DNA from 2 places in the Halomonas sp. PBN3 genome. Region 1 is predicted to be linked to the other one. Evidence: predicted binding sites of a transcription regulator. Region 1 holds the regulator's gene; the other holds the start of a gene.

Region 1 (14,564 bases):
CTGCTGTTCGCCGCCAACGTCACCTGGACCGTGGCCTACGACACCGAGTACGCCATGGTCGACCGCGACGACGACCTCAAGATCGGCATCAAGTCCACCGCGGTGCTGTTCGGCGGTGCCGACCGTTTCATGATCGGCCTGCTGCAGCTGGTCACCCTGGCGCTGCTGGCCTGGGCCGGCACCCGCCTGGCGCTGGGCGGCTTCTTCTGGCTGGGTCTGGCCGGCATGGCCGCCACCTTCGTGTGGCAGCACCACCTGATCCGCGAGCGCGAGCGCGAGCCCTGCTTCCGCGCCTTCCTCAATAACTACTGGTCGGGCCTGCTGGTGTTCGCCGGCGTCGCCCTGAGCCTGTGGCCGAGCGCCCCTGTCACGCCAGTGTCATAATGGCGTGGTGAGATCGTCATCGAATTGCCCTGGACCCGAGGCTACCGGATGACCGCCAAGACCGTACTGATCGTCGATGATGAGGCGCCGATCCGCGAGATGATCGCGGTGGCGCTGGAGATGGCCGACTATCGCGTGCTCGAGGCGGACAACGCCCAGACCGCCCACGCCATGGTGGTGGATCACCAGCCCGACCTGCTGCTGCTCGACTGGATGATGCCCGGCACCAGCGGCATCGAGCTGGCGCGCCGCCTCAAGCGCGAGGAGACCACCGCCGAGCTGCCGATCATCCTGCTCACCGCCAAGGGCGAGGAGGACAACAAGATCCAGGGGCTCGAGGCCGGCGCCGACGACTACATCACCAAGCCCTTCTCCCCCCGCGAGCTGGTGGCCCGGCTCAAGGCGGTGCTGCGCCGGACCACCCCGCGCGGCGTCGAGGACCCGGTGGAGGTCGAGGGGCTGGTGCTCGACCCGGTCAGCCATCGGGTCAGCGCCGACGGCCGGGGGCTGGAGATGGGGCCCACCGAGTACCGCCTGCTGCAGTTCTTCATGACCCACCAGGAGCGCGCCTACACCCGCAGCCAGCTGCTGGACCAGGTGTGGGGCGGCAACGTCTACGTCGAGGAGCGCACCGTCGACGTGCATATCCGCCGCCTGCGCAAGGCGCTGGGCGAGCGCCACCAGCACCTGGTCCAGACGGTGCGCGGCACCGGCTACCGGTTCTCCGCCAAGGGCTGACGTGAGGCTCTGGCGACGGGAGCTGTGGCGCCTGGTCCTGCTGGCCGGCCTGGGCCTGCTGACCGGCTGGCCGCTGGGCGCCCCCGGCGCCGGCCTGGCCCTGGGGCTGGCGCTCTGCCTCGGCTACCACCTCTACCAGCTGCGCGCCCTGCACCGCTGGATCACCCACGACAGCCAGTCCGAGCCGCCGGCCGCCGCCGGGCTGTGGGGCGACCTGATGGATCGCCTCTACCGCTACCAGAAGGGGCAGCGCCTGACCCAGAAGCGCCTGCTCGACACCCTGCGGCGCATCCAGGAGTCCTCCGAGGCGATGCGCGACAGCGTGGTGATGCTCGACCGCCACGGCGACCTGGAGTGGTGGAACAGCGCCGCGGAACAGATGCTGGGCCTCAAGCCGGCGCTGGACCGCGGCCACCACATCACCAACCTGCTGCGCGACCCGCGCTTCGTCGACTACTTCCATCGCCGCGACTACCGCGAGCCTCTCACCCTGGCCTCGCCCATCGACGAGCGCAGGGTGCTGCAGTTCCAGATCACCCTCTACGGCGACGACGAGCGGCTGCTGATGGCCCGCGACATCACCCGCCTGCACCGCCTGGAGCAGATGCGCCGCGACTTCGTGGCCAACGTCTCCCACGAGCTGCGCACCCCGCTCACCGTGCTGTCGGGCTACCTGGAGACCTACGCCGACCAGGCCGAGCTGATGCCGCCACGCCTCGCCCGGGGCCTGGCCAGCATGCAGGAGCAGACCACCCGCATGCAGAACCTGGTGGCGGACCTGCTGCTGCTCTCGCGGCTGGAGATCGACCGCGGCGGCGCCGACCATGCTGCCCTGGACATGGCGGCGCTGCTGGAGGCGGTGCGGCGCGACGCCGAGGCCCTCTCCGGCGGTCGCCATGTCATCGCGGTGGAGCTCAGGGAGCCCCGCGCGCTGGTGGGCAGCGAGCAGGAGATCCGCAGCGCCCTCTCCAACCTCGCCTTCAACGCCGTGCGCTACACCCCCGAGGGCAGCCATATCACCCTGAGCTGGCGCCCCGCCGCGGACCACGGCGCCTGCCTGGAGGTGATCGACGACGGCGAGGGCATCGACCCGGTGCACCTCCCGCGCCTCACCGAGCGCTTCTACCGAGTCGACAAGGGGCGCAGCGCCGCCACCGGCGGCACCGGCCTGGGGCTGGCCATCGTCAAGCACGTGCTGCTGCGCCACGACGCCAGGCTCGAGATCGACTCCCGCCCCCGCCAGGGCGCCACCTTCCGCGGTCTCTTCCCGGCCGCGCGCCTCACCGAGGCCACGGCCGGCTGAGGCGAGTCAGCGCCTTGCCGGCAGGTTCCGGTAGTGGCCGTCCCACATCAGCACCCCGGCGGCCACCGCCCCGGGCAGCAGGAAGAGGTTGGCCAGCGGGATCCAGGTGATCAGGGTCACCCCGCCGCCGTAGGTGAGCGTCGGCCACCAGCGCGCCTTCAGCCGCCGGCGCATGTCGGCGAAGCTCACCCTGTTGTTGTCCATGGGGTAGTCGAGGTAGGTGATCGCCATCATCCACGCCGAGAACAGCGCCCACAGCAGCGGAGCGATCAGGTTGACCACCGGGATCCAGCTGATCACGAACAGCGCCGCCATGCGCGGCAGGATGTAGGCGAGCTTGACCATCTCGCGCCCCAGGGCGTCCACCGCCGTCTTCGCCAGGCCACGGTCGTCCAGGGGGGGACGGCCGGTGGCGGCGATCTCCACCTTCTCGGCCAGGAAGCCGTAGAAGGGCGCAGCGATCAGGTGGGTCACCAGGGTGAAGGTGAAGAACACCGCCAGCACCAGGCTGAGCACGAACAGCGGCCAGATCAGCCACTCCAGCCAGGCGAGCCAGCCGGGCACCATGCCCATCCAGTGGTCCAGCCAGCCGCCGAAGTTGGCCAGCACATAGCCGAGCATGGCGGCATAGACCAGCAGGTTGATGGCGATGGGAACGAAGACATAGCGGCGCAGGCCGGCACCGTAGACCAGGCGGGTCCCCCGGGCCAGGGCCGTGAAGGCATCGAGCATGGTGTGTCCTTGCGACAGGCGGAAACGAAACAGGCCGGCCACCGCGGGAGGCGGTGGCCGGCCACATTGACGATCAATCGCTCGCCGCGGTCAACCCTTGCGGGCGATCGCCTCGGCGTCGAGGTCGTCCGGATCGGTGTGGCGGATGTCCATGCCCTTGACCAGGTAGACCACGTACTCGGCCAGGTTGTTGGCGTGGTCGCCGATGCGTTCCAGGGCACGCAGGATCCACATCAGGCTGAGCACCGGCGAGATCGAGCGGGCGTCCTCCATCATGAAGGTCATCAGCGAGCGCATGGCGCTCTGGTACTCGTTGTCGACCTCCTCGTCCTCATGCACCAGCTTAAGCGCCAGCTCGGTATCGAAGCGGGCGAAGGAGGTGAGGGCGTCGCGCACCATGCGGCGCACGTGCTCGCTGATCATGCGCACCTCGACGAAACCGCGGCTGCCGTTGTCGCAATCGATCAGCTCGCAGGCGTTGCGGGCGATCTTGCTCGCCTCGTCGCCGATGCGCTCCAGGTCAGAGGCGGCACGGATCACCGCCAGCACAAGGCGCAGGTCGGAGGCGGTGGGCTGGCGACGCGCCAGCACCTGGGTGCACTCCTCGTCGATCTTGATCTGCATGTCGTTGACCGCGCGGTCGTTGTCGACCACCTGGCGGCCCAGCGCCGAGTCGCCCTCGAGCAGGGCGGCCACGGCGTCCTGGACCTGCTTCTCCACCAGGCCCCCCATCGCCATCAGGTGGGTCTTGAGCTCCTCGAGCTCCTGGTTGAACTGCCGCGAGATGTGCTGGCTGTGGATATCGCTGCTGATGTCCATGGGACTCTCCTTGGGGCCGGACCGCTCAGGTCATGCGCCCGGTGATGTAGTTCTCGGTACGCGCGAGGCGCGGGTTGGTGAACAGGGTCTGGGTGGGGCCGTACTCCACCAGTTCGCCCCGCTGCAGGAAGGCGGTGTAGTCGGAGACCCGCGCCGCCTGCTGCATGTTGTGGGTGACGAGCACCAGGCTGAGCCGCGACTTGAGGTTGCGGATCAGCTCCTCGATCTTCAGCGTCGAGATCGGGTCCAGCGCCGAGGCCGGCTCGTCGAGCAGCAGCACCTCGGGCCCCACCGCCAGGGTGCGGGCGATCACCAGGCGCTGCTGCTGGCCGCCGGAGAGGGTCCAGGCCGAGGCCCTCAGTCGATCCTTGACCTCCTCCCACAGCGCCGCCGACTGCAGCGCCCACTCCACGGTGTCGTCGATGCGGCGCTTGCGCAGGCCACCCTGCAGGCGCAGCCCGAAGGCGACGTTGTCGTAGATCGACATCGGGAAGGGGTTGGGCGCCTGGAACACCATGCCCACCCGCCGGCGCAGCTCGGCCACGTCCACCTCGGGGGCATGGATATCCTGCCCCTCCAGGCGGATCTCGCCGCGGCGCACCACCTCCTCGTTGAGGTCGTGGAGCCGGTTGAGGGCGCGCAGCAGGGTCGACTTGCCGCAGCCCGAGGGACCGATGAAGGCCGTCACCCGATGCCGGGGCACCCGCAGGGTGAGATCGCGCAGCGCCGGGGTCTCACCGTAGGCGAGGCTCAGCCCCTCGATCGCCAGGCAGCTCTCGTCGGCGGCGAAGTCGATGATCGGGCCGCCCGCCGTGGCGGGCGACGAGGTGAAGACGGACTCCAAGGCTCTCTCCCGGTGGCCGGCGCTAGGCGCGCGACGCCACCCCATGACGCGCCCTGAGATGATGGCGCAGGAATATTGCAGTCAGGTTAAGCACCAGGATCACCAGCACCAGCAGCAGCGCCGTGGCGTAGACCAACGGCATCGCGGCCTGGACGTCATCGCCATGGAAGGCGGTGTCGTAGATGTGGTAGCCCAGATGCATGAACTTGCGTTCAAGATGCAGGAAGGGGAATTCGCCGTCCACCGGCACCTGGGGCGCCAGCTTGGCCACCCCCACCAGCATCAGCGGGGCCACCTCGCCGGCGGCCCGCGCCACGGCCAGGATCAGCCCGGTGAGCATGGCCGGCACGGTCATCGGCAGCACCACCCGGGTGAGCATCTCCATGCGCGTGGCACCCAGCGCCAGGGCCCCCTCGCGCTGGTGCTCGGGCACCCGGGCCAGCCCCTCCTCGGTGGCCACGATCACCACCGGCAGGGTCAGCAGGGCCAGGGTCAGCGAGGCCCACAGCAGGCCGCCGGTGCCGAAGGTGGGCGACGGCAGCGAATCGGCGAAGAACCAGGCATCCAGCGAGCCACCGATGCCATGCACGAAGACCCCCAGCCCGAACACCCCGTAGACGATGGAGGGCACCCCGGCGAGGTTGCGCACCCCGATGCGCACCAGGCGGGTGAAGGGCCCCTGGCGCGCCACCTCGTTGAGGTAGATGCCGGCCAGCACCCCGAAGGGGGTGACCACCACCGACATCAGCAGCACCATCATCACGGTACCGAAGATCGCCGGCCACACGCCGCCGGCGCTGTTGGCGGCCCGCGGCCCCTCGGAGAGGAAGCGCCACACGCCCCGGCCCCAGGCGGCGAGCTTCTGCGGCGGCGACATGGCGTTGGGGCGCCAGGCGCGCAGCACCTCGGCGAGCGGCTGCTCGAGGCGCCGGCCGTCGACGCTCTCGAGCACCAGGGTGGCGCCCTGCATGGCCGTCTGGAGCTCGCGGATCCGCGCGTTGGCCCGCGCCAGCTCGGCGGCAGCCGCGGGGTCGCCCCCCTGCTCCAGGCGACGCACCAGGGGCGCCACCACGGCGTCACGCAGGTGGTCGCGCTCGTCGCGCAGGGTCTCGAGGGTTGCCAGGCGCTCCTCGAGCGCCGGCCAGGCGGCGGCGCCGGCGTGGCGCCGTCCGCCATCCTCCAGCGCCACCAGGTGGCCCAGGAAGTCCCCCCAGCGGCGGCGCTCCAGCACCACCAGCTCGGGGGGCGCCTCCAGCGCCGCGATGGCGTCCAGGGGTATCCAGCGCCAGCGCTCGCCATCGAGGTCGAGGTTGCCGGTGAAGTAGAGTCGCTCCCGGCGCTCGCTGCCCACCACCCGCTCCTCGCGCACCGGGATGCCGGCGAAGGGCGCCCCCTCCCGGGGGGTGACCTCGCTCACCTCGGCGGGCCAGAAGTGGCCCAGGCCGCCCACCGCCAGCAGCAGTAGCAGCCCCGCCAGCATCGAGAGCGACAGCGCCACGCTGCCGGCGGCGAGCCAGGGCCAGGGGCCCTCGCCGCGACGGCGGGTCAGGAAGGGCCTCATGCGCTGCCCTCCAGGCGGCGATAGCGGCGCCGCAGCCGGGTACGCACCACCTCCGCCAGCGTGTTGACCAGGAAGGTGAAGGCGAACAGCAGCAGCGCCGCCAGGAACAGCAGGCGGTAATGGGTCGCGCCGACGGCGGCCTCGGGCAGCTCGATGGCGATGGTGGCCGACAGCGAGCGCAGCCCCTCCAGGGGGCTCAGGCTCATCAGCGCCGTGTTGCCGCTGGCCATCAGCACGATCATGGTCTCGCCCACCGCCCGGCCGGCGCCGATCATCACCGCGCTGAAGATCCCGGGCCCGGCCGCCGGCAGCACCACCCGCCACAGCGTCTGCCAGCGGGTGGCACCCAGCGCCAGGGCGCCCTCGCCGAGGCTCGCGGGCACGCCGGAGAGCGCATCCTCGGCCAGGGCGTAGATGCCCGGAACCACCGCGAAGCCCATGGCCAGGCCGACGATCAGGGCGTTGCGCGAGGCGACATCCAGCCCCCAGGTCGCCTCGAGCCAGCCGCGCAGGTCGCCCCCCGGCAGGCCCGCCTCGAGGGCGGGGGCCAGCCACAGGGTCAGGCTCCCCACCAGCAGCAGCCAGGGCGCGAGCCACAGCCCCGCCCAGCCCGGGGAGAGCCGCGCGCGCAGGAAGGCGGGCAGCAGCGCCCGGAGCCCGCCGGCAGCCACCGCGCCCAGCGGCAGGGTCACCACCAAGGCCAGGGCGCCGGCGAGATGACGCTCCACCCAGGGCGCCAGCACCAGGCCGGCGACGAAGCCGATCACCACCCCCGGCAGGGCCTCCATCAGCTCGAGGGTCGGCTTGAGGCGGGCACGCAGCCGCCGCGGCATGTAGAGCGCGGAGTGGATGGCGGCGCCGAGCGCCAGGGGCACCGCGAAGAGCAGCGCCCAGAGCGCCGCCTTGAGAGTGCCCCAGGCCAGCGGCGCCATGCCGTAGTGCACCGCATCCCCGGCGACGAGGGGTTCGGGGCGCCAGCGGTGCTGGGGCTCGGCGTACCCCTCCACCGGCTGGGGCTGCCACAGCTCGGCGGGCGCCAGGGCACCGTCGCCCAGGAACAGCGGCACCACCTCCCAGGCCAGGAAGACGCCGATGGCCAGCACCGAGACCACCACGCCGACGCCCCCTGCGGTGATCAGCAGGGTCGCCAGGCGGTCGCGGAGACGGCGGCGTCGCAGTTGGCGTGGGTCAGTCATGGCCACTCACGGGCTGGAGGGAGAGGGGTAGACCATCACATTACGACACTGGCATGACAATGAGGTGACAGCTCACTCCGCCGTCGGCAGCGCGGCCAGCCAGGCCCGCTGCTCGGCCAGGCGCGCCGGCGCGAGGGTCACGAAGCCCTGTGCCTCGACCACCGCCTGGCCCGCCGGCGAGAACACCAGCTCGAGGAAGGCGCGCTCCGGGGCCGGCAGGGTCCCGCCGGGGGGCAGGTGCACGTAGAGATAGAGGGAGCGCGACAGCGAGTAGCTGCCGTCACGCACCGCCGCGGGGGTCGGCGCGGCCGCCTCGCCGCCGGCATCGCGGCGACGCAGCGCCTTGACCCCGGCGGTCAGGTGGTTGAGCCCGGCGAAGCCGATGGCCGAGGGCTCCGCGGCGACCGCGGCCACCACCGCTGCCGAGCCCGGGTGCTCGTTGAGGCGCACCCGGTAGCTGCCACCGCACAGCGCCCGCAGCCGGAAGAGGTCATGGGTGCCGGAGGCGACGTTGCGGCCGTGCAGCACGATGCGGTCCCCGGGCAGCGTCACCCCGAGCTGGCTCCAGCGCTCGATGGGGCGCTCGGCACCGCAGCGGCGCGACTCGGAGAAGATGGCGTCGAGCTCGCGGCGGCTGAGGGTCGCCAGGGGGTTGTGGCGATGCACGATCACGGCCAGGGCATCCCGGGCGATCTCCAGCTCCACCGGCGGGTAGCCGTGTCGCGCGACGAAGGCCTCGCGCTCGGCGGCGCTCATCGGCCGCGACATCGGCCCCAGCAGCGTGGTGCCGGCGGTGAGCGCCGCGGGGGCGCTGGCCGACCCGCTGGCCTGGAGCTGCAGGCGTACCCCGGGATGACGCTCGGCGAGCCGCTCCCCCCAGCGCAGCATCAGCCCCGCCAGGGTGTCGGAGCCTACCGCGTCCAGGGTGCCCACCACCTCGTCCGCCGGCAGCCGGGCCGCCGCCAGCGCCAGCATCATGCCCAGCAGCAGCACCCGGCCACGCCGGGTCACGCCCTTGCCGATCCTCACCGTTGCGTCTCCATCCCGTACCGTTCGAGGCCCATGATACGCCACCCTCGGGCTGGAGGGCGGCCCCTCCCGGGTTTACCATGGGCCGCGGTCTCGCCCCCAATAACAAGCCAGGATGATGACACCTTCATGACAGACCTCGACGACAGCCCCCGCCCGCGCGGCGAGCTGACCCTCAAGCTGCTGGCCAGCCGCCAGGACACCAACCTTCACGGCGACATCGCCGGCGGCTGGCTGGTCGCCCATATGGACCAGGCCGCCGAGCTGGCCGCCGGGCGCGAGGCCCGGGGACGCACCGCCACCGTGGCCATCGAGGCCATGGACTTCCTCTGCCCGGTGCGGGTGGGCGCCATGGTCAACATCTTCACCCGCCTGGTGGAGGTCGGCCACAGCTCGCTGCGCATCGATGTCGAGGTGTGGATCCGCCAGCCCCAGGAGCGCCACCCGGGCGAGCTGCACAAGGTCACCGAGGCGCGCTTCGTGATGGTGGCCATGGACGACAAGGGGCGCATCCGCGCCGTTCACCCCGCGGAGTAGGCCAGGCGTTCCCCCGGATGCAACGAGGGCGCCAAGCGGCGCCCTCGTTGCGTGGCGGGGAGCGCGGGAATCAGGCCCCCACGGCCTCGCGCGCCTTGAGGTAGGCGAACTCGCCGGCGTCGTTGGAGGGACGCACCAGCTTCTGGAAGGCGACGTAGGAGTCGTAGACCTTCTTCGACTCCGGGTCGCGCTCCACCTGCTCGGCGATGACCTCCTGGGAGGCCTCGTAGAGCGCCTTCATCACGTCCTCGGGGAAGGTGCGCAGCTCGACCCCATGCTCCTCGACCAGGGTCTCCAGGGCCTGGGCGTTGCGGTAGGTGAACTCGCTGATCATCGCCAGGTTGGCCGCCCGCGCCGCCTGGGTGACCACGGCCTTGAGGTCGTCCGGCAGGGCGTTCCAGGCATCCAGGTTGACCGTACCCTCGAGGATGGCGCTGGGCTCGTTCCAGGCCGAGGTGTAGTAGTAGTCGGCCACCTGATGCAGGCCGAAGGCCAGGTCGTTGTAGGGGCTGACCCAGTCGGCGGCGTCGAGCACGCCGGTCTGCATGGAGGTGAAGATCTCCGAGCCCGGCATATTGACGGTGGTGACGCCGATGCGGTTCATCGCCTCGCCGGCCAGGCCCGGCAGGCGCAGCTTGAGACCCTGCAGGTCCTCCAGGGAGTTGATCTCCCTCTTGAACCAGCCGCCGGGCTGGGTGGTGGTATTGCCCACCGGGAAGGGCTTGAGGTTGTGGGGGGCGTAGACCTCGTCCCACAGCTCCTGGCCGCCGCCATGGTAGAGCCAGGCGTTGGTCTCCTGGGTGTTCATGCCGAAGGGCACGGCGGTGAAGAACTGCGACGCGGCCACCTTGCCGCGCCAGTAGTAGACATCATGGATTGACCTGCCCCTCCTCAACGTCGTGGGTTACGTTGAGGTAGGGACCAAAATGCAGAGCCACTATTGAGGGAGGCAGGTCATGAAACAGTCTAACGCAACTCAGCAAGCTGTTGTCGAGCGGGCCGTTGCCCAGCGTGTCAGCGCCGCCGGCTACGTCCATGCCGCTTATATTGGCCTGGACGTGCACAAGGTCAGCATCTCGGTGGCCATCGCCGAGACCGGGCGCCAGGCGCCCGAGTTCCGCGGTGAGATTCCCAACGAACCCAAGGCCATCGACAAGCTGGTTCGCCAGCTGAGCGAGCGCTTCGCTGGGCAGCCCCTGCTGTTCAGTTACGAGGCCGGCCCCTGTGGTTATGGGATTTATCACCAGGTCCAGGCCAACGGCCATGACTGCGAGGTTGTCGCTCCGACCCTGATTCCCCAGCGTGCCGGGGACCGCATCAAGACCGATCGGCGAGATGCGCAGATGCTGGCCCGACTATCGCGCTCCGGTGAGCTGACCCCGGTGTGGGTGCCCACGCCGGAACAAGAGGCGATTCGTGACCTGACCCGCGCTCGGGAGGACATGAAGGCGGGCGAACTCCGAGCTCGACAGCGACTCAACGCCTTTCTGTTACGACACAGCAAGATCTATCCCGGCAAGAGCAAATGGGGGCCGGCATACTTTCGCTGGCTGGAGGAAACGGTTCGCTTCGACACCCCGGTTCAGCAGATCGTGCTGCAAGAGTATGTGGATCATGTGAAGGAGGCCCAGCGTCGGGTGGCCGGTCTGGAGAAGCAGATGAAAGCCGCCTTGCCCGCCTGGTCACTGGCGCCAGTGGTCGAGTCGGTTCAGGCGATGCGTGGCGTCAGCCTGATCACCGCGATGACGGTGCTGGCGGAGCTCGGTGATATCACGCGCTTTGACTCACCACGCCAGTTGATGGCTTACCTGGGTCTGGTGCCCAGCGAGCACTCGAGCGGTGGTAGCCGGCGGCAGGGCGGTATCACCAAGACCGGCAATGGCCATGTGCGACGCGTGTTGGTGGAAGCCGCCTGGAGCTACCGCTTCCCGGCCCGCAAGACACGCATTATCGAGCAGCGAGCCGAGAAGACCTCGTCAACGGTGCAGGCGATCGCCTGGGAAGCGCAGAAGCGCCTGTGTGGACGTTACCGGCGCCTCGCCGCCACGGGCAAGGTCAAGCAGCAGGTCACCACCGCGGTGGCACGGGAATTGGCCGGCTTCCTGTGGGCGATTGCCTGCGAGGCCATGGGCAAACCGCATGGCAGCCGAGCCGCCGCATGATCTTGGCGTCCCAGTGCCTACGGCTCAGGGAGCGTCGGGCCGGTGGGAGAACCCCTGACCCTCCTATGAGGCCTCCGCCCTCCGGGGTGGGGTGACCCTCGCTTGTAGACCAGGGTAGCTCCGCGACGAAGTGATGACAGGTCGGTACCCAACCCACGAATACCAGAGAGATCCACCGTCGCTGATAGCCCCTCGCTTCCTGAGCCGTAGGCATTGAGGACAATCACATGTAGTAAAGCCAACCGACCCCTTGACGGGTCAATCCATACCAGGAGGCGGAGTGGCCCATCTCGGCGGTGCCGGCGCCCACGGCGTCGAACACCTCCAGCGGCGGCACCAGCTCGCCGGCACCGTGCACGCGCACGCGCATGCGCCCGCCGGAGAGGGTCTCGATCAGCTCGGCCAGGTGGTTGGCGCCGGTGCCCAGCGCCGGGAAGTTCTTGGGCCAGGAGGTGACCATGTTCCAGGTGATGGTCTCCTGGGCCTTGGCGGTGGAGACGAAGGGGGCGGCGACGACGCCGGCGGCGCCGGCACCCAGGGTCTTGATGAAGTTGCGGCGTTGCATGCGGGCATGGCTCCGTGCGGATTATTATGAGGGCGCCGCGCGCCAGGCACGGCGGTGTCCGCCTGGCAGTATGCGTCAAGGCGCCCAAGGCGCCAAGTGACTGCCGTTGACGTCAAGGTCAACGGCAGCGCCGCTCACAGCGGGGTCAGCTTGGCGAAGCCCAGCACCAGCCACTTGTCGCCCTCGCCCTCGAAGCTGACCTGCACCCGCGCCCGGGCCCCCTCGCCCTCGGCGTTGAGGATCACCCCCTCGCCGAACACCGGATGGCTGACCCGCTGCCCCAGGGAGAGCGAGGGCAGGTCGTCGCCGCCCTCGACCGCCTGCTGGCGCAGCCCGGCGGGGCGCGAGGCGGTGACCGGCCGGCTGATCTGGCCACGCAGGCGCACCTCCTCCAGGAACTCCTCGGGGATCTCGCGCAGGAAGCGCGAGGGGCGCTGGAAGCTCTCCTTGCCGTGCAGGCGCCGGATCTCGGCATGGGTCAGGTAGAGCTTGTGCATCGCCCGGGTCAGGCCGACATAGCAGAGCCGGCGCTCCTCCTCGAGGCGTCCGGGCTCCTCCGCCGACATGCGGTGGGGGAAGAGCCCCTCCTCCACCCCGGCGATGAACACCACCGGGAACTCCAGCCCCTTGGCGGAGTGCAGGGTCATCAACTGCACGCTGTCCTCGAACTCATAGGCCTCGTGCTCGCCGGCGTTGAGCGCCGCCTCGGAGAGGAAGGCCTCGAGTGCCACCGCGCCCTCGCCGGCCTCGGGCGGGTCGAAGGACTCGCCCTGGGTGAAGGCCTTCGCCGCGGTGACCAGCTCCTCGAGGTTCTCGACCCGCGCCTGGCCCTTCTCGCCGCGCTCGTTGCGATGGTGCTCCACCAGCCCGGTGCGCTCGATGACGTGGTCGATGATCTCGTGCAGGGCGAGCCCGGCGGTGTCGTTGTCCAGGGCATCGATCAGGTCGGCGAAGGCCTGCAGGGCGGTGGCGGCGCGGCCCTTGAGGGTGCCCTCCCGGACGCCGTCGTGGAGCGCCTGCCACAGCGAGACGCCTTGCTCGCGGGCGCGGCCGCGCAGCTGCTCCACGGTGCGGGTGCCGATGCCGCGGGCCGGAACATTGATCACCCGCTCCAGGGAGGCGTCGTCGTCGCGGTTGAGCAGCAGGCGCAGGTAGGCCAGGGCGTTCTTGATCTCCAGGCGCTCGTAGAAGCGGTGGCCGCCGTAGATGCGGTAGGGCACCCCCTGACGGATCAGGGTCTCCTCGATCACCCGGGACTGGGCGTTGGAGCGGTAGAGGATGGCGATGTCACGGCGCCGGACGCCATCCTCGACCCGCTCGCGCAGGGTGTCGACGATGAAGCGCGCCTCATCGAGGTCGTTGAAGCCCGAGTATACCGAGATCGGCTCGCCGCGCTCGCCGGCGGTCCACAGCTCCTTGCCCATGCGCTCGGCGTTGTGGCGGATCAGGGCGTTGGCGGCCTCGAGGATGGCGCTGGTGGAGCGGTAGTTCTGCTCCAGGCGCACCGTCCTGGTGGCGGAGAACTCGCGCTCGAAGCGGCGGATGTTCTCGACCCGGGCGCCGCGCCAGCCGTAGATCGACTGGTCGTCGTCACCCACCACGGTCATCGGCGTGGTCATGCCGGTGAGCAGCTTGAGCCAGGCGTACTGCAGGGTGTTGGTGTCCTGGAACTCGTCCACCAGCACATGGGCGAAGCGCTCCTGGTAGTGGGCCAGCAGGGCGGGGTTGTCGCGCAGCAGCTCGAGGCTCCTGAGCAGCAGCTCGCCGAAGTCCACCAGGCCGCCGCGCTCGCAGGTGAGCTGGTAACGCTCGTAGAGCTCGACCATCTGGCCAAGGTAGGCGTCGCCGTGGACGTCCACCTGGTGGGGCCGCAGCCCCTCCTCCTTGCAGCCGGAGATGAACGACTGCACCTGGCGCGGCGGGAAGCGCTCGTCGTCGACGTCGTTCTCCTTGATCAGGCGCTTGACCAGGCGCAGCTGGTCGTCGGCGTCGATGATCTGGAAGTGCTGGGGCAGGCGGGCATCCTGCCAATGGGTGCGCAGCAGGCGATGGGCGATGGAGTGGAAGGTGCCCACCCAGACGTGGCGCAGCGAGAGGCCCAGCAGCGCCTCCAGGCGGGTGCGCATCTCGCGGGCCGCCTTGTTGGTGAAGGTGACGGCGAGCACGGCGTAGGGCGAGAGCCCCTCGGCCTGCATCAGCCAGGCGATGCGGTGGACCAGCACCCGGGTCTTGCCGGAGCCGGCCCCGGCCAGCACCAGCATGTTGCCCTGGGGGGCGCTGACCGCCTCGCGCTGGGCGGCATTCAGGTGGTCGAGGATCGCCGTGACGTCGTCCATGGGGAGGGCATCGCTGCTCGGAAAATGGGCGAACAGCTTAGCATACTGGCCCATTCAGAGCCGGGGCTGATCCGTCGACAAGCCTGCGAGGAGGCGCTGTGAACCCCTCCCTGGGCGCTACCGTCGCCCTGCGGCGCTCTCGCATCCTGCGCCGCTTGCAGGGCCGGTGCGGGCCATCCATGGCCCGCCCGTTCGGAGCGGTGCTCCTCACCCCTGGCGTAGGACCTCCTCTTCGGCTTGTCCCCGGCGCCCCTTGTTCTAGAGCTTCCCTTCCTGCTCCGGGAAGCGCAGCGGGTTGAGGCTCTTCTTCACCGCCTTGAGCTGCTCGGCGAGCTTGGGGCCGCGGGTCTTGGCCACG
Region 2 (14,564 bases), on a different contig from region 1:
GGCCAGGCTGCTCGCCCGTCCCGACCGGCTGATCGGCGTGATCCTGATCGGCAACAACTTCGTCAACAACCTGGCGGCCTCCATCGCCACCATCATCGCCATCCACTTCCTGGGCGACGTCACCGGCCCCGCGGTGGCCACGGCGGCGCTGACCATCACCATCCTGATCTTCGCCGAGGTCACCCCCAAGACCTACGCCGCGGTGAAGCCCGAGCGCATCGCCTTCCCCGCCTCGCGGGTGCTCGAGCCGCTGCTGATGCTACTCTACCCGCTGGTGTGGCTGGTCAACGTGATCTCCAACGGCCTGCTGCGGCTGATCGGCGTGCGCAGCATCGACGGCAATGGCGACAACCTCACCCGCGACGAGCTGCGTACCGTGGTGCACGAAGCGGGCACCCTGATCCCCCAGCGCCACCAGGCGATGCTGCTGTCGATCCTCGACCTCGAGAACGTCACCGTGAACGACATCATGGTGCCGCGCCACGAGGTGGTGGGCATCGACCTGGACGACGGGCTCGACGAGATCCTGGCCCAGATGCGCACCAGCCAGCACACCCGCCTGCCGGTCTACAAGGGCGACATCAACAACATCATCGGCATGCTGCACCTGCGCAACTCGGCGCGGATCCTCTCCCGCGCCGAGGTGACCAAGGCGGCCATCGTCCAGGAGGCCCGGGAGCCCTACTTCATCCCCGAGTCGACCCCGCTGCACACCCAGCTGCTCAACTTCCAGAAGCAGAAGCGCCGGATCGGCATCGTGGTGGACGAGTACGGCGACGTGGAGGGACTGCTGACCCTGGAGGACATCCTCGAGGAGATCGTCGGCGAGTTCACCACCGACGTGGCCGGCATGGAGGAGGAGATCCACCGCCAGGAGGATGGCAGCGTGATCATCGCGGGCACCGCCAGCATCCGCGACATCAACAAGTCGCTGGGCTGGCAGCTGCCCACCGACGGTCCCAAGACCCTCAACGGCCTGATCCTGGAGCACCTGGAAGGCTTCCCCGAGGGGCCGGTATCGCTGCAGCTGGGCGGCGTGCGCATGGAGATCCAGGAGGTGCGCGACAACCTGATCACCGCCGCGCGCTGCTGGCAGGCGCCGCGGCGCCGCTAGCAGCGCCACCGGAATCGCGAGCCGCGAGCGGCGCCGGGCTCAGTGGCGCTGGGCCTGGTGGGCCTCGGCGGGACAGCTCCAGGCATCGCCCTCGGCCTTGAGGTAGCGTACCCGGACCTCGAGCCGGTGGCGCGTCGCGGCCCCGGGAGAGAGTGGCTCGCCCAGGCGCAGCGCCACCCGGGCGCGCAGCCGGCGCGGCGGGCCGCTCAGTGCCGGACCATGGCAGTGGGAGGTCCAGGAGCCCCACAGTCCCGACAGGCTGGCCGGCACCACTGGTACCGGGTCGCGAGCCAGGATCAGCTCCAGGCCACGGCGGAAGGGTTGTACCTCGCCGTCCGGGGTCAGCCGCCCCTCCGGGAACAGCATCACCACCTCGCCGGCGCGCAGCGCCCGGCTCACCTCCTCCAGCGCCCGGCGCAGGCTGCCCGGGTCGCGGCGCTCCGACTCCACCGGGATCGCCCCCACCAGCCGGAACAGCCAGTTGAGCCACGGCGAGTCGTAGATCGGCTTGTCCATCAGGAAGCGCAGCGGGCGTCGGCTGGCGCCGCCCACCACCAGGGCATCCATGAAGCTGACATGGTTGCAGACCACCAAGGCGGCGCCCCGGCGAGGGATATGCTCCAGCCCCTCGACCCGCAGGCGATAGACCAGGCGCACCAGCAGGTAGACCAGCAGGCGCACCGCGGGGCGCGGCGCGCGCGCCACCCGCCAGACGAGCCAGGCCACCGCGCCGCCGATCAGCGACCAGGCGAGCAGGGGCCAGGGGAGTGCCGGCACCGGAGGACCTACCGGGCCCGCAGGCCGGCCAGGATGGTACCCAGCAGCTGGTCGAGCAGCTCGCCCACCTCCAGCGGCTGCCCCTGCCAGAAGCCCAGGCGCTCGTTGAGGCCGAGCTGCACCAGGCCGTGCACGCTGCCCCACAGGGTACGGGCCAGGCGCCGGGCCTCGAGGTCATCCAGCGCCGGCTGGTACTCCTTGAGGGTCCCCTCCACCCGCACGAACAGCGCCTCGATCATCTCGGTCTGGCGCTGGTCGAGCTCGCCCTCCTGGGCCAGCGGGTACTCGAAGAGCAGCTGCCAGCGGTAAACCTCGCCCTGGGCGAATTGCCAGTAGGCGCGGGCCAGGGCAGTGAGGCGCTGCTCCGGGGTGGCCTGGCCGGTCAGCGGCTCGATCACCTCGCGCAGCCGGCCGAGGGTCTCGATGTTGACGTGCTGCAGCAGGTTGTGAAAGCTGCCGTAGAGCTTGAGCAGGGTGCTGGGGGCACAGCCCACCTCCCGCGCCAGGGCGCGCAGCGACAGGGACTGCACCGGCTGCTCCTTCAGCCAGGCGTCGCAAGCCGCCATGACCTGGGCATGGAGCGCCTCGGGGGCATGCTGTCTGGGACGGGCCATCGATTCCTCGGAGCCGACGCGGGCGGTTGGGTAACGGGCTCCAAGGATACCCCACATCGAACACTGTTTTCGATACCCGATCCACGGCGAAGGGCGACTTTACTGCCCTGGGTCAGACGCTTTCCCCACGACCCACCCTTGGGTACCCTATCCGCCCCTGAGCACGGAGCCCCCATGGCCGGCCGACTGCATATCGCCCCGATCGACCTTCGCGCCCTGCTGCCCGACCTGGCGGAGGATGCCCCGCTGGTGCGAAGCCCCAACCTGGCACCGCGACGGATGCTCTCGGCGATCCGCCTGGAGGCGGGAACGCCGCGCCTGGGCCGCCTCTTCTGGGGCCTCACCCCGCCCTGGCTGAAGGTGCTGGACCACGCGCCCCACTGCGCCCGGGCGGAGTCGCTGGCCGAGCGCCCCATGTTCCGTGAGGCCTTCCACGCCCGGCGCTGCCTGGTGCCGGCGACGGGGGTCTACGCCTGGAAACCCCAGCCACGCTTCAAGCAGCCCTTCCTGGTCACCCGGGTCGACCGTGGCCCGCTGCTGCTGGCCGCGCTGTGGTGCCGATTCCATACCAGCCTGGCCGAGCACACCGACTCCCTGGCGCTGATCACGGTGCCGACCAGCCCCCTGCTGGCGCCCCTCACCGACCGCCTGCCGGCGGTCATCCCCGCCGCCGCCGCCGCGCAGCGCTGGCTCGACCCGCAGACCTCGGCGGAGGAGGCCATGGCCCTGCTGACGCCGGCGCCGAGGGAACTGTTGGGCGCTTTCCCGGTATCAAGACGAGTGAACCATCCGGCCAACCAGGACGCCGCCTGTGCCCACCCGGTGGGTCCGATGCTGCGTCACGACGCCTGAGCCGACATCGCCGCACAAGGAGAGAGAATGCCGCCCATCCTGCCCGCCGCCCGTCGCTGGCGGCTGTTGCCCCTGCTGCTCGCCCTGCTGGGCCCGGTCTCGCCGGTCCTGGCGACTCAGGACACGACCGCGCCCGGCGAGGCGATCGCCGAGACCACCACGCCACGCGTCAGCCCCCATGACGAGCGCGACTACCGCGTGCTGACCCTGGAGAACGGCCTGACCGCCCTGCTGGTCAGCGACCCCGAGGCCGACAAGGCGGCGGTGTCGCTCAACGTCTCGGTGGGCAGCGCCCAGGACCCCGAGGATCTCGCCGGCCTGGCCCACTTCCTCGAGCACATGCTGTTCCTGGGCACCGAGCCCTACCCCGAGGCGGACGCCTACCAGGGCTACCTCACCCGCCACGGCGGCAGCCACAACGCCTTCACCGCGCCCCGCGACACCAACTACTTCTTCGACGTGGAGCCCGACGCCCTGGCCGGCGCCCTGGACCGCTTCAGCCAGTTCTTCATCGCCCCGCTGTTCAACGCCGAGCGCCTGGAGAGCGAGCGCAACGTGGTCCACTCCGAGTACATGGCGCGCCTCCGCGACGAAGGACGCCGGGCCGGCGAGGTGCTCGACCGCCAGCTCAATCCCGAGCACCCCTATACCGGCTTCTCGGTGGGCAGCCGCGAGACCCTGGCCGACCGCCCCGAGGGGGAGCCGAGCCTGCGCCAGCGGGTGATCGACTTCTACACGTCCCACTACGGTGCCGGTGTGATGCACCTGGCGGTGGTCGCCCCCCAGCCGCTGGATGAGCTCGAGACGCTGGTCGTCGAACGCTTCTCACCGATTGAGAACCGCGGCCTGGCACGCCCCACCATCGAGGCGCCGCTGGCCGAGGCGTCGGCCCTGCCGCGGCGGGTGGCGATGCGCTCGCTGCGCGACAGCCGCACGCTCGCCTTCCACTTCCCGATCCCCGACCCCGAGGCGGAGTACCGCACCAAACCCGCCGACCTGATCGCCCACCTGCTGGGCCACGAGGGCGAGGGCAGCCTGCTCGCCGCCCTGCGCGAGGCGGGCTGGGCCGACGGCCTCTCCGCCGGCGTCTCCCGCGGCGACGGCCAGGATGCCCTGTTCAGCGTCAGCGTCAGCCTGACCCCGGAGGGGGCCGAGCGCCGCGACGCCATCGAGGCCAGCCTGTTCGCCGCCATCGAGGCGATCCGCGAAGCCGGCCCCGAGGCGTGGCGCTACGCGGAGCAGGCACGCCTGGCCGAGCAGGCCTTCCGCTTCCAGCAGCATGGCTCGCCCCTGCAGGACGCCATGGGGCTGGCCATGAACCTGGCCCGCTTCCCGGTGGAGGACGTGCAGTACGCCGCCTACCGCATGGACGGCTATGACCGCGAGCGCACCCGCGCCTACCTCGCCGCCCTGACTCCCGACAACCTGATCCGTCTCTACAGCGGCCCCGAGGTCGAGGGCGAGCAGACCACCCGCTGGTTCGACGCCCCCTGGCGCGAGGACGCGATCGCCGAGGGTGCCGAGCCGCTGGCAGGGCTGGCACTGCCCAGCCCCAACCCCTATATCGCCGAGGACCTCAGCCTGCTCGAGGCGCATGATGCGCGCCCCGAGCGGCGCCTCGAGACAGACGGCTTCGCCTTCTGGCACAAGGCCGATGCCGAGTTCGACACCCCCAAGGTGGAGTGGCGCTTCAGCCTGCAGCATCCCCGGGCCGCCGAGGCGCCCCGCGAGGCGGTACTCGCCCGGCTGCTGGCGGGCTGGCTGGAGGACAGCCTCAACGAGGCGCTCTACCCGGCGCGCCTGGCCGGCCAGGGAGTCGAGGCCTACGCCCACGCGCGCGGCATCACCCTGGCCTTCTCCGGCTGGCGCGACCGCCAGGAGGCGGTGATGGAACGGGTGATCGAGCAGCTGCAGCGGGGCGAGATCACCGCCGAGGCCGTCGAGCGGGTGCGCTACCGCCTGCAACGGGAGTGGCGCAACGCCCCCCAGGACCCGCTCTACCGCCAGGCGAGCCGCACCCTCCATGAGGCGCTGGTACGCCCCCAGTGGCCCAGCGCGGCGCTGCTCGAGGCGAGCCAGGGGCTCACGGCCGAGGACCTGCGCACCTTCCGCGATGCCTTCCTGGGTGAGCTGCGCCTGGAGGCCATGGCGGTGGGCAACCTCGCGGCCGAACAGGCCGACGCTATCGCCCGGCGCGTCGCCGATACCCTCTCGCCGACGCTTCCCGCCGAGACGATCCCTGAGCTCACGCCGCTGGATGTCACCGCCGGGCTGCCCACCCTGACCCCGCATACCGAGCGCCAGGAGTCGGTGCTGCTGCGCTACCTGCAGGGCCCCGACCGCTCCCTGGAGAGCCAGGCACGGCTGGCGGTGCTGGGGCAGCTGATCGACACCCCCTTCTACCAGCGCCTGCGCACCGAGCAGCAGCTCGGCTACGTGGTCAACGCCGGCTACTCGCCGCTGCTGGACGCCCCCGGCCTGGCCCTGCTGGTGCAGTCACCCGAGACCGGAAGCGAGGCGATCGCCGGGCACGTCGACGCCTTCCTCGACGAGTTCGAGGCGTCCCTGGCAACGCTCGAGGAGGAGGACCTGGCCGCCTACCGCCAGGCGGTGCACGCCGAGCTGACCCGCCGCGACACCAGCCTCTCCGGGCGCACCGACCGCCTGTGGCGCGCCCTGGCCTACGGCGACACCACCTTCGACCGCCGCGAGCGGCTGGCGGAGCGGGTGCTCGAGGTCACGCCCGAGGCGCTGCGTCAGGCCTGGCAGGCGCTGCGCGAGGCGCCGGCGGTCGAGATCGCCTTCGATCCGGGCGACGCGCCGGACGACGTGCTGGCGCTGACCGAGCACCTGATGCCGCTGCCGGAGGGTGAGGGGTAAGCGCGCTTCGCGCTTGTGAATGGCGAGGCGTGAGATAAGCCGGGGGCGGTTCCGCAAGGAGCAGCCCCCGGCTCGCTTTCTCAGGACGGTATCAGCCCGCATCGAAGGCCTGGGGCGGCAGGATCGCCTCGACGTGCATCACCAGCTCCTCGAGCACCTGGCGGTCGCGATCGCTGAGCTCGACCCGGTTGAGCCGCTCGATCTCCCGGGCGAAGCCCTTGAGGGTGAGGCTCGCCACCTCGGCGTCGTTGAGGCGCGCCCAGCGGTAGGCCTCCCACTGCGCCAGTTCCTCGCCCTCCAGGGTCTCGGGGAAGCTGCGCGCCCGGTAGCGGAACAGCATCTCCTCCAGCCGCGGGTCCTGGAAGGCGAAACGCGCCCCCACCAGGTCCCAGGGGTCGGTGTCACGTACCCGCTGCATCTGGGTCTTGTCCGCCGGCGAGAAGAAGCCGCCCGAGTAGAGCATCAGGTCGGGATCCCCCGGCCCCGCGGGGGGCGGCTCGGCGAACACCTCGGCGGCCCTCTCCGCTGCCTCGGGATGGCCCGCGAGGCGCTTCCAATGGTCGCGACAGGCGGCCATGTCCAGGCCCAGGCGCGCCACGATCTCGCCGTACTGCCCCTTGCGCTCACCCGTCACGTCCTTGAGGGCCGCGGCCGGGAAGAGCACCGGGCACTTGTTGACGTGGATCACCTTGAGGGGGATGCGCTCGGTGCCCTCGGCGAGGTCGTCGTTGCTGACGAAGACCCGCTGGCGGATCTGCTCGGCAGAGAGCTCGAGCAGCGGCGCCGGGTCCACCGAGAGGTCGTAGACGATCACCCCGTTGGGGTTGGAGGGGTGCTCGGCCAGGGGCATCACCAGGGCGGCACAGCCGCGGCTTGCCGGGTAGCGCCGCGAGATGTGCAGCAGAGGCTTGCGACCCGGCACGTCGATCAGCCGGCCCACGGCGCGTTTGCCGCGCCTGCCCAGCAGGTGGTCGAAGAGGTTGGCGTTCACCTCGCGCAGGCGCCGGGCCAGGGCGATGGTGGCGCGCACGTCGGCCAGGGCGTCATGGGCCCCGGCGTGCTCGATGCCGTTGGCGGCAGTGAGATCCTCGAGGCGGAAGCTGGGGGCACCATCCTCGCGGCGCGGCCATTCGAGCCCCTCGGGGCGCAGCGCATGGAAGGCGCGCACCACGTCGATCAGGTCCCAGCGGGAGTTGCCGTTCTGCCACTCCCGGGCGTAGGGGTCGAGCAGGTTGCGGTAGAAGAGGTGACGGCTCACCTCGTCATCGAAACGCACGCTGTTGTAGCCCACCGAGCAGGTGCCCGGCTCGCTCATCAGCGCCTCGATGCGCCCGGCGAACTCCGCCTCGGGCATCCCGCGACGCCGCGCCTGCTGAGGCGTGATGCCGGTGACCAGGCAGGCCTGGGGATGGGGCAGGAAGTCGTCGGCGGGCTTGCAGTACCAGGTGACGGGCTCGCCGATCTCGTTGAACTCGGCGTCGGTGCGGATCGCGGCGAACTGCGCGGGGCGGTCCCGCCGCGGGTCGGCACCGAAGGTCTCGTAGTCGTGCCACAGGAAGCTCTGCGGGGCGTCGGACGGCGCCATGGGCTAGGTCTCTCCGGCAATCGGCATGGGCCGCCAGCCTAGCACAGCCCCGCGACGCGCTCAGCCGACCCGCTCGGCCGGGCTCAGCCCGGCGAGCCCTTGGGCAGGGTCACGTTGAGCTCCAGCACCGAGCAGTTGTCCTCGCTGTCGAGGCTGATGTTGATGGCATCGTCGTCCACCTCGACGTAGCGCCGGATCACCTCGAGCAGCTCGCGCTCGAGCATCGGCATGTAGTCCGGCTGTCCGCGCTGGCTGCGCTGGTGGGCGACGATGATCTGCAGCCGCTCCTTGGCGACCGACGCGGACTTCTTGCGCTCTCGCTTCAGGAATTCAAGCAGTTTCACCGACGACCTCCTCCGAACATGCGGCTCAGCAGGCTCTTCTTCTGGTACTCGTGGAAGCGCAGGGGCACGTCCTCGCCGAGCAGCCGTGAGACGGTATCGGCATAGGCCTGGCCGGCATCGCTATCGCCGTCGTGGGTCACCGGCACCCCCTGGTTGGAGGCCCGCAGCACCGCCTCGGACTCCGGGATCAGGCCGATCAGGTCGATGGCCAGGATCTCGCGGATGTCATCGAGGTTGAGCATGTCACCACTGTCGACCCGCAGCGGGTTGTAGCGGGTGATCAGCAGGTGTTCCTTGATCTCCTCGGCGCCGCGCTCGGCGCGCCGGGTCTTGGAGGCTAGCAGGCCGAGGATGCGGTCGGAGTCACGTACCGAGGAGACCTCGGGGTTGGTGACCACGATCGCCTCGTCGGCGAAGTACATGGCCAGCTGGGCACCGCGCTCGATGCCCGCCGGGGAGTCGCAGAGGATGTAGTCGAAGTCCTTGCTCAGGGTATCGAGCACCTTCTCGACCCCCTCCAGGGTCAGCGCGTCCTTGTCGCGGGTCTGGGAGGCCGGGAGGATATGCAGGTTGTCCACCCGCTTGTCACGGATCAGCGCCTGGCTCAGCCCCGCCTCGCCCTGGATGACGTTGACCAGGTCATAGACCACACGCCGCTCGCAGCCCATGATCAGGTCGAGGTTACGCAGCCCGACGTCGAAGTCGATGACCACGGTCTTGTTGCCGCGCAGCGCCAGGCCGGTGGCGATGGCCGCCGCGCTGGTTGTCTTGCCGACGCCTCCCTTGCCGGAGGTCACAACGATGATCTTGGCCAAGAGTCGCTTCCTGTCGTGTCGTTGAAATGGATCGGGCGATCGACCTTGCCGGCTCAGGCGAGCGCGGCGATGCCCAGCTGGTCTCCGTCCAGGCGCACCTGCACCGCGGCACCCAGCAGGCGGCGGTCGATGTCCTCGAGACGCTTGTAGTTGCCGGCCACCGAGAGCAGCTCGGCATGGAGCTCACGGCAGAAGATGCTGGCCAGGGGGTCGCCGTGGATGCCCGCCAGGGCGCGGCCGCGCAGCGCACCGTAGACGTGCACGCTGCCGGCGGCGAGGACCTCGGCACCGGCGTTGACCGAACCGACCACCACCAGATCGCCCTCCGGCGCGGTGATCTGCTGGCCGGAGCGCACGGTGCCGCGGAAGATACGCCCGCCGCTGGTCACCCCGGGGGGCGTCTCGAGCTCGGCCTCGGCACCCTCGCCCGCGTCCGGCGTGGCCTCCGGCTCGCCCACGGCGACGCTCTCCAGCGCACGGCCACGGCCTCCCTCATGGGGCGGGAACCAGCCCAGGCCCAGGGCCCAAGCCGACTGCTTGACCGGGTCGGCACCGCCACGCACCGCCACCGGCAGCAACTTGTGGGCACGGCACACCGCGCAGATGCGCTCCAGCGCGAGTTGAGGCTCGTCGAGCTTCTCCACGCTCAGCACCACGGGGGTATGCTGGAAGAAGGCCGGCGACTGGCTGAGCTTGCCGGCGAGCTGCTCGCGGATCCGCTCGGGGTCGGCGCTGGCCAGTTCCATGACCGTCATCGGCAGCATGCCCCCCTTGAAGGTGAAGGCCATGCGCTCCCTGTCCAGTTTGAGACTCATTGCCGAACTCCAGGTCGGGATGGTGAGGGTAGAGTCAAAGCTAAGCGACTCCCTGCTCCCCTGCAACTTCTCCATCATACGCCCGCCGACGCGCCGCTGTCAGTGTCGCCGACTGGCCACAGGCACCCCGCGGCACAGCCTTTTCCCCAGGCGCGGCGCGTGCTTAGATAGTCCCTTTATAATGTACCAACAACGCTTCGGGCCGCGCGGCCCACCGCGCGGCGCCGCCTTCGCCAGGATGCCCCATGCCCGGACTCTTCCGTCGCCTCTTCGCCCCCCGCTGGCAGCACCCCGACCCCGGGGTGCGGCGCCAGGCCCTCGAGCGTCTCGACCCTGCCCGCGACGATCAGCGTCAGGCGCTGGAGCGGCTGGCCCGGGACGCCGACCCCGGGGTGCGCACCGCCGCCCTGGCACGGCTGGAGGACCCCGAGCGGCTGATCGCCCTGCTCGACGACGAGGAGACTCGCTCGGCGGAGCTGGAGCGGCGCCTGACGGCGCTGATCTGTGGCCGCGAGGGCGGCCTGGAGCTCGCTGCCCGGGTGGCCATGGTGGGGCGCCTCAGCGACACCGCCCTGCTCGAGGCGGTGGCCCTGGAGGGCGACAACCAGCAGCTGCGCCTGGCGGCGATCGCGCGCCTCGACGACGAGGCGGCGCTGGTGCGCCAGGCCTGCGACAACGGCATCGCCGCGGTGCGCCACGCCGCGGCCGCCCGGGTCGAGAGCGATGCGGGGCTGGCACGCCTGGCGCGAGAGGCGAAGCGCGACCGCCAGGTAATGCGCCAGGCCCGGGAGCGCCTCAACCGGCGCCGCGCCGATGCCGCCGAGCTGGCCGCCGCCCGGGAGCGTCGGGAGGCCCTGCTCAGCGACCTGGAGCGCCACGCCACTGCACCCTGGGAGCCACTCTATGCCGGCCGGCTGCGCCACCTGATGCGCGAGTGGCAGCAGCTCGAGGACACTCCCGAGGCGAGCCAGGAGCGCCGCTACCACGATGCCTGCCTGCGCTGCCGCAAGGTGATCGAGGACCACGAGGCCCAGGCCCGGGCCAGCGAGGCGGCCCAGCGCCACCGCGAGGACGCCCGGGAGGCCGGCGAGGGACTGGTGGAAGCCCTGGAGGAGGGGCTCGAGGCGCTGGAGCGCGGCGAGACGGTGACCGCCCAGGACATCGACAGCCTGCGCGCCCAGAAGCGCCTGCTCGCCCAGCGCTGGCAGGAGCTCGCCGACCGCCACCTGGTCGACGAGGCCCTGCGCCGCCGCTACGACGCCGCCCTGGCACGCTTCGAGACCCTCGCCGGGGCCTGGGTGCGCCACAGCCAGCGTGCCGGCGAGCTGGAACGGGCCCTGGCCGACGGCGACGATGATCGCGCAGCCTCACTGCTCACGGCCATCGCCTGGCCCGAGGGGCTGGCACCCACCGCCCTGATGCGCCGCGCCCGCCAGGCCCTGAGCCAGCGAGGCGAACCGCAGAAGTCCGACGAGGCGGCCTCCGCCGAAGGCCTCGAGCAGGAGCTCGACGAGCTCGAGCACCTGCTCGAGCGCGGCGCCTTCAAGCCCGCCAGCCGACTGCACCAGCGCCTGCGCCAGCGCATGGAGCGGCTTCCCGCGGCCGCACGCCGGCCACTAGAGGGCCGCTTCAAGCGCCTCGGCGCAAGGCTCGCCGAGCTGCGCGACTGGCGCGGCTTCGTCGCCGGCCCCAAGCGCGAGCAGCTGGTCGGTGCCATCGAGGCCCTGGCCGAGGACGAGGCCGCCGTGGAGGGCGCCCTCGACCGCCGCCACCGCCAGCTGGTCAAGGAGTGGAAATCGCTGGGCGATGCCGCCGCCAACCGCGACCAGTCCACCCGCTTCCGTGCCGCCTCGAACCGCATCCACGAACGCCTGGCCCCCTGGCGCGAGCGGCTGGATGCCGAGCGCCAGGCCAACCTCGCCACCCGCACCGCGCTGTGCGAACAGCTCGAGACCTTGCTCGACCATCCCGCCCAGGAGGCCGATCCCGACGCCCTGCGCGAGATCCGTGACCGCGCCCGCGACCAGTGGCGCCGCGCCTCGCCGGTGCCTCGCGACCAGGCCGAGGCGATCGGGCGCCGCTTCGGCAGCATTCGCCACCGGCTCCAGGCGCTGATCGACCAGCGTGCCCGGGAGATCGCCGAGGCCAAGCGGGCCCTGATCGAGGAGGCGCGCACGCTGGCCGCCGCCGAGATGCCCCCCGCGCGTCGGGCCGAGCAGGCCAAGGGCCTGCAGCGTCGCTGGCGCGAGCTGGGACGTGCCCCCAAGGGCGAGGAGCAGGCGCTGTGGCGGGAGTTCCGCGGCCTCTGCGACACCATCTTCGCCAGCCGCGAGGCGGCGCGCGACGACCACGCCAGGCAGGCGCGGGAACGCCAGGACGCCATGCAGGCGCTGATCGACCGCCTCGACGCCTGGCAACCCAACCGCCTGGCCGACGAGGCGGTGCTGGCCCGCGCCATCGACGAGGCCGCCGCCCTGGAGCCGCTGCCCGGCGGGCGCCGCAGCGAGGGCATGCGCCGGCGCTGGTCCGGCATCGTGCGTGCCCGCCGCGAGCGGCTGGAGCGCCTGGCGGTGGCCGAACAGGTGGAAGGATGGCAGGCCGTGCGCCCGCTGCTGGAGGCGCACCTCGCGGCCGACGCCGAACGGCTTGCGGGCGGCGAAGCCCGCGAGGTGTCACTGCCGAAGGAGCTCTCCCTGGGCGACGACATGCGTCGCGCCCATGCCCGGCGCAACGCCGCACGCCTCGAGACAGCGGACCCGGAGGCGGTGGCGGAGGGGCTGGCGCGCCTTCGCGTCCACCTCTCGCTGCTGGCGGTGGGCAGCGTCAGCCAGCGCGACGATCCGCTGCGCCTGGCGATCCAGGTCGAGCGGCTCAACGAGAACCTCGGCCGCGAGCCATCGCGCGCCGAGGAGGTCCGCGGCGTGCTCTGCGAGCTGCTGGCGTTGGGTCCCGTCTCCCCGGGGCTGTGGGAGCGCGAGGTGGGCGAACTGGACCGCATGCTCGAACGCCTGGCGCAGCTGCCCCCGCCCTGAGCCTCGGGACCGGGCTCCGAAACACCGGAGCGCGAGGGGATCTCCCTCGCGCTCCGCTGGCGTGACGGCCCGTGGCGGGCCCGTGGCGACAGGCCTCAGCCCATGAACTGGCCGCCGTTGATATCGATGTTGGCGCCGGTGATGAAGCCCGACTCCTCGTCGGCCAGGTAGGCCACCAGGCGACCGATCTCCTCGGGCTTGCCATAGCGCTTCACCGGGATGGTCTCGCGGATCGACTCGCGTACCTTCTCCGGGATCTGCATGATCATGTCGGTGGCGATGTAGCCCGGCGAGACCGTGTTCACGGTGATGCCCTTGGTGGCGGTCTCCTGGGCCAGGGACATGGTCAGGCCATGCATGCCTGCCTTGGCCGCGGCGTAGTTCACCTGCCCGAACTGGCCCTTGCGGCCGTTGATCGAGGAGATGTTGATGATGCGGCCATACTGCTGCTCCAGCATGCTCTCGATCACGCTGCGGCAGGTGTTGAAGACGCTGTTGAGGTTGGTGTCGATGACCTCGTGCCACTGCTCGGGGCTCATCTTCTTCATGGTGCCGTCACGGGTGATCCCGGCACAGTTGACCAGCACGGCGATGGGGCCATGCTTCTCCTCGATCTCCTTGACGCCCTTCACGCAGGCGTCATAGTCGACCAGGTCGATGCCGGCGATGTCGATGTTGTCGAAGCCGGCGGCCTTCTGTTCCTCGAGCCAGGCCTTGGCCTTCTCCGGATTATGATAGCCGGCCACGACCTTGTAGCCCTCGGCGGCCAGAGAACGGCAGATCGCGCTGCCGATGCCGCCGGTACCACCGGTTACCCAGGCGACGCGAGATGAATTGGCCATGTGTACCTCCCTGATGATGATGACACTGCGTCCCGACCCTGCCGGCCGGCACCACATTGTTCTCGGTCAAGCTGTCAGCTTTATGACAGCGCGGTCAGTATGGCCCAAGGGCGGCCCCAGGGACGAGCGTTTGACGCCCACGCTTGACTAAAGGCGAACACCCTGTAGAATACACCCCACGTCGATGCGGGGTGGAGCAGCCTGGTAGCTCGTCGGGCTCATAACCCGAAGGTCATCGGTTCAAATCCGGTCCCCGCTACCAATATTTTAGAGGCAGGTCAGTATCTTACTGGCCTGCCTCTTTTCGTTGTCTGCAGGAAAAGTCGCCTGTGACACCACTGTGACACTCCCGTGCCACCCATCGGAAATCTCTTCCAGCCATTGCCGTCGAACAACGACCTTCGGGCAGACAGCGTCACAAGACGCCTGAAGTGGCCACCCCCCCTTTCTCACGGCTCCTCGGGCACGTACTCCAGAAGATCGCTCACCTCGCACTGGAACAGCCGACACAGTTTCTCCAACGCTTCCAGATCGATGCGCTGCGCCGTCTCCTTGTAGAGAAGCGTCACCGTATTGCGGTTTAACCCGGTCTCTCTCGCCACATCCACGATCTTCATCTTGCGCTCCCCCATCAGGCGCGCCAGGTGGCATCGAATCATGCTCACTCCATCCCAAAGGTGATTTTTTTATCCTGGATAACAAAAAGCCCTTGCAAATGTGATTATGAGGGCTAAAATGCCATTCAGGATGGCATTTGGCTACTGCGAATGCCTTTTGTAGACACAGGCTATCACCACGCGAGGGCGTTTTCGATGGATACCTCCTATACCTACCTCACCACGGAAGAGCTCGCGGCCAGGATCAAGTACGACTGCCGCACCATCCGCCAGTGCC

What was found. Region 1 encodes PhoB, which activates phosphate uptake and scavenging genes when phosphate is short. Its sites were predicted from a motif close to TGTCATANNNNTGTCANA; they were not measured.
Region 2: the regulator PhoB is predicted to act here: its motif matches at 13,741-13,758, upstream of phbB (acetoacetyl-CoA reductase).

What each region holds. Positions count from the first base shown of each region.
Region 1 is NZ_AXCA01000166.1:34,849-49,412, reverse strand. Features, by position in the region: gene ubiA (4-hydroxybenzoate octaprenyltransferase) at 1-384, shown strand, start outside; gene phoB (phosphate regulon transcriptional regulator PhoB) at 433-1,122, shown strand; gene phoR (phosphate regulon sensor histidine kinase PhoR) at 1,124-2,425, shown strand; gene cysZ (sulfate transporter CysZ) at 2,432-3,157, opposite strand; gene phoU (phosphate signaling complex protein PhoU) at 3,248-3,976, opposite strand; gene pstB (phosphate ABC transporter ATP-binding protein PstB) at 4,002-4,775, opposite strand; gene pstA (phosphate ABC transporter permease PstA) at 4,843-6,381, opposite strand; gene Q673_RS29950 (ABC transporter permease subunit) at 6,378-7,577, opposite strand; gene Q673_RS29945 (PstS family phosphate ABC transporter substrate-binding protein) at 7,650-8,606, opposite strand; gene Q673_RS29940 (acyl-CoA thioesterase) at 8,736-9,143, shown strand; partial or broken gene Q673_RS29935 (TRAP transporter substrate-binding protein) at 9,214-10,008, opposite strand; gene Q673_RS29930 (IS110 family transposase) at 10,100-11,305, shown strand; partial or broken gene Q673_RS29925 (twin-arginine translocation signal domain-containing protein) at 11,571-11,870, opposite strand; gene uvrD (DNA helicase II) at 12,005-14,206, opposite strand; gene hexR (transcriptional regulator HexR) at 14,465-14,564, opposite strand, start outside.
Region 2 is NZ_AXCA01000149.1:2,991-17,554, reverse strand. Features, by position in the region: gene Q673_RS25425 (HlyC/CorC family transporter) at 1-1,114, shown strand, start outside; gene Q673_RS25420 (1-acyl-sn-glycerol-3-phosphate acyltransferase) at 1,154-1,819, opposite strand; gene Q673_RS25415 (TetR/AcrR family transcriptional regulator) at 1,900-2,505, opposite strand; gene Q673_RS25410 (SOS response-associated peptidase) at 2,680-3,357, shown strand; gene Q673_RS25405 (insulinase family protein) at 3,385-6,237, shown strand; gene sbcB (exodeoxyribonuclease I) at 6,329-7,822, opposite strand; gene minE (cell division topological specificity factor MinE) at 7,906-8,166, opposite strand; gene minD (septum site-determining protein MinD) at 8,163-8,981, opposite strand; gene minC (septum site-determining protein MinC) at 9,035-9,796, opposite strand; gene Q673_RS25380 (DUF349 domain-containing protein) at 10,042-12,828, shown strand; gene phbB (acetoacetyl-CoA reductase) at 12,924-13,670, opposite strand; tRNA gene Q673_RS25370 (tRNA-Met) at 13,856-13,932, shown strand; gene Q673_RS25365 (helix-turn-helix domain-containing protein) at 14,120-14,329, opposite strand; gene Q673_RS25360 (hypothetical protein) at 14,483-14,564, shown strand, end outside.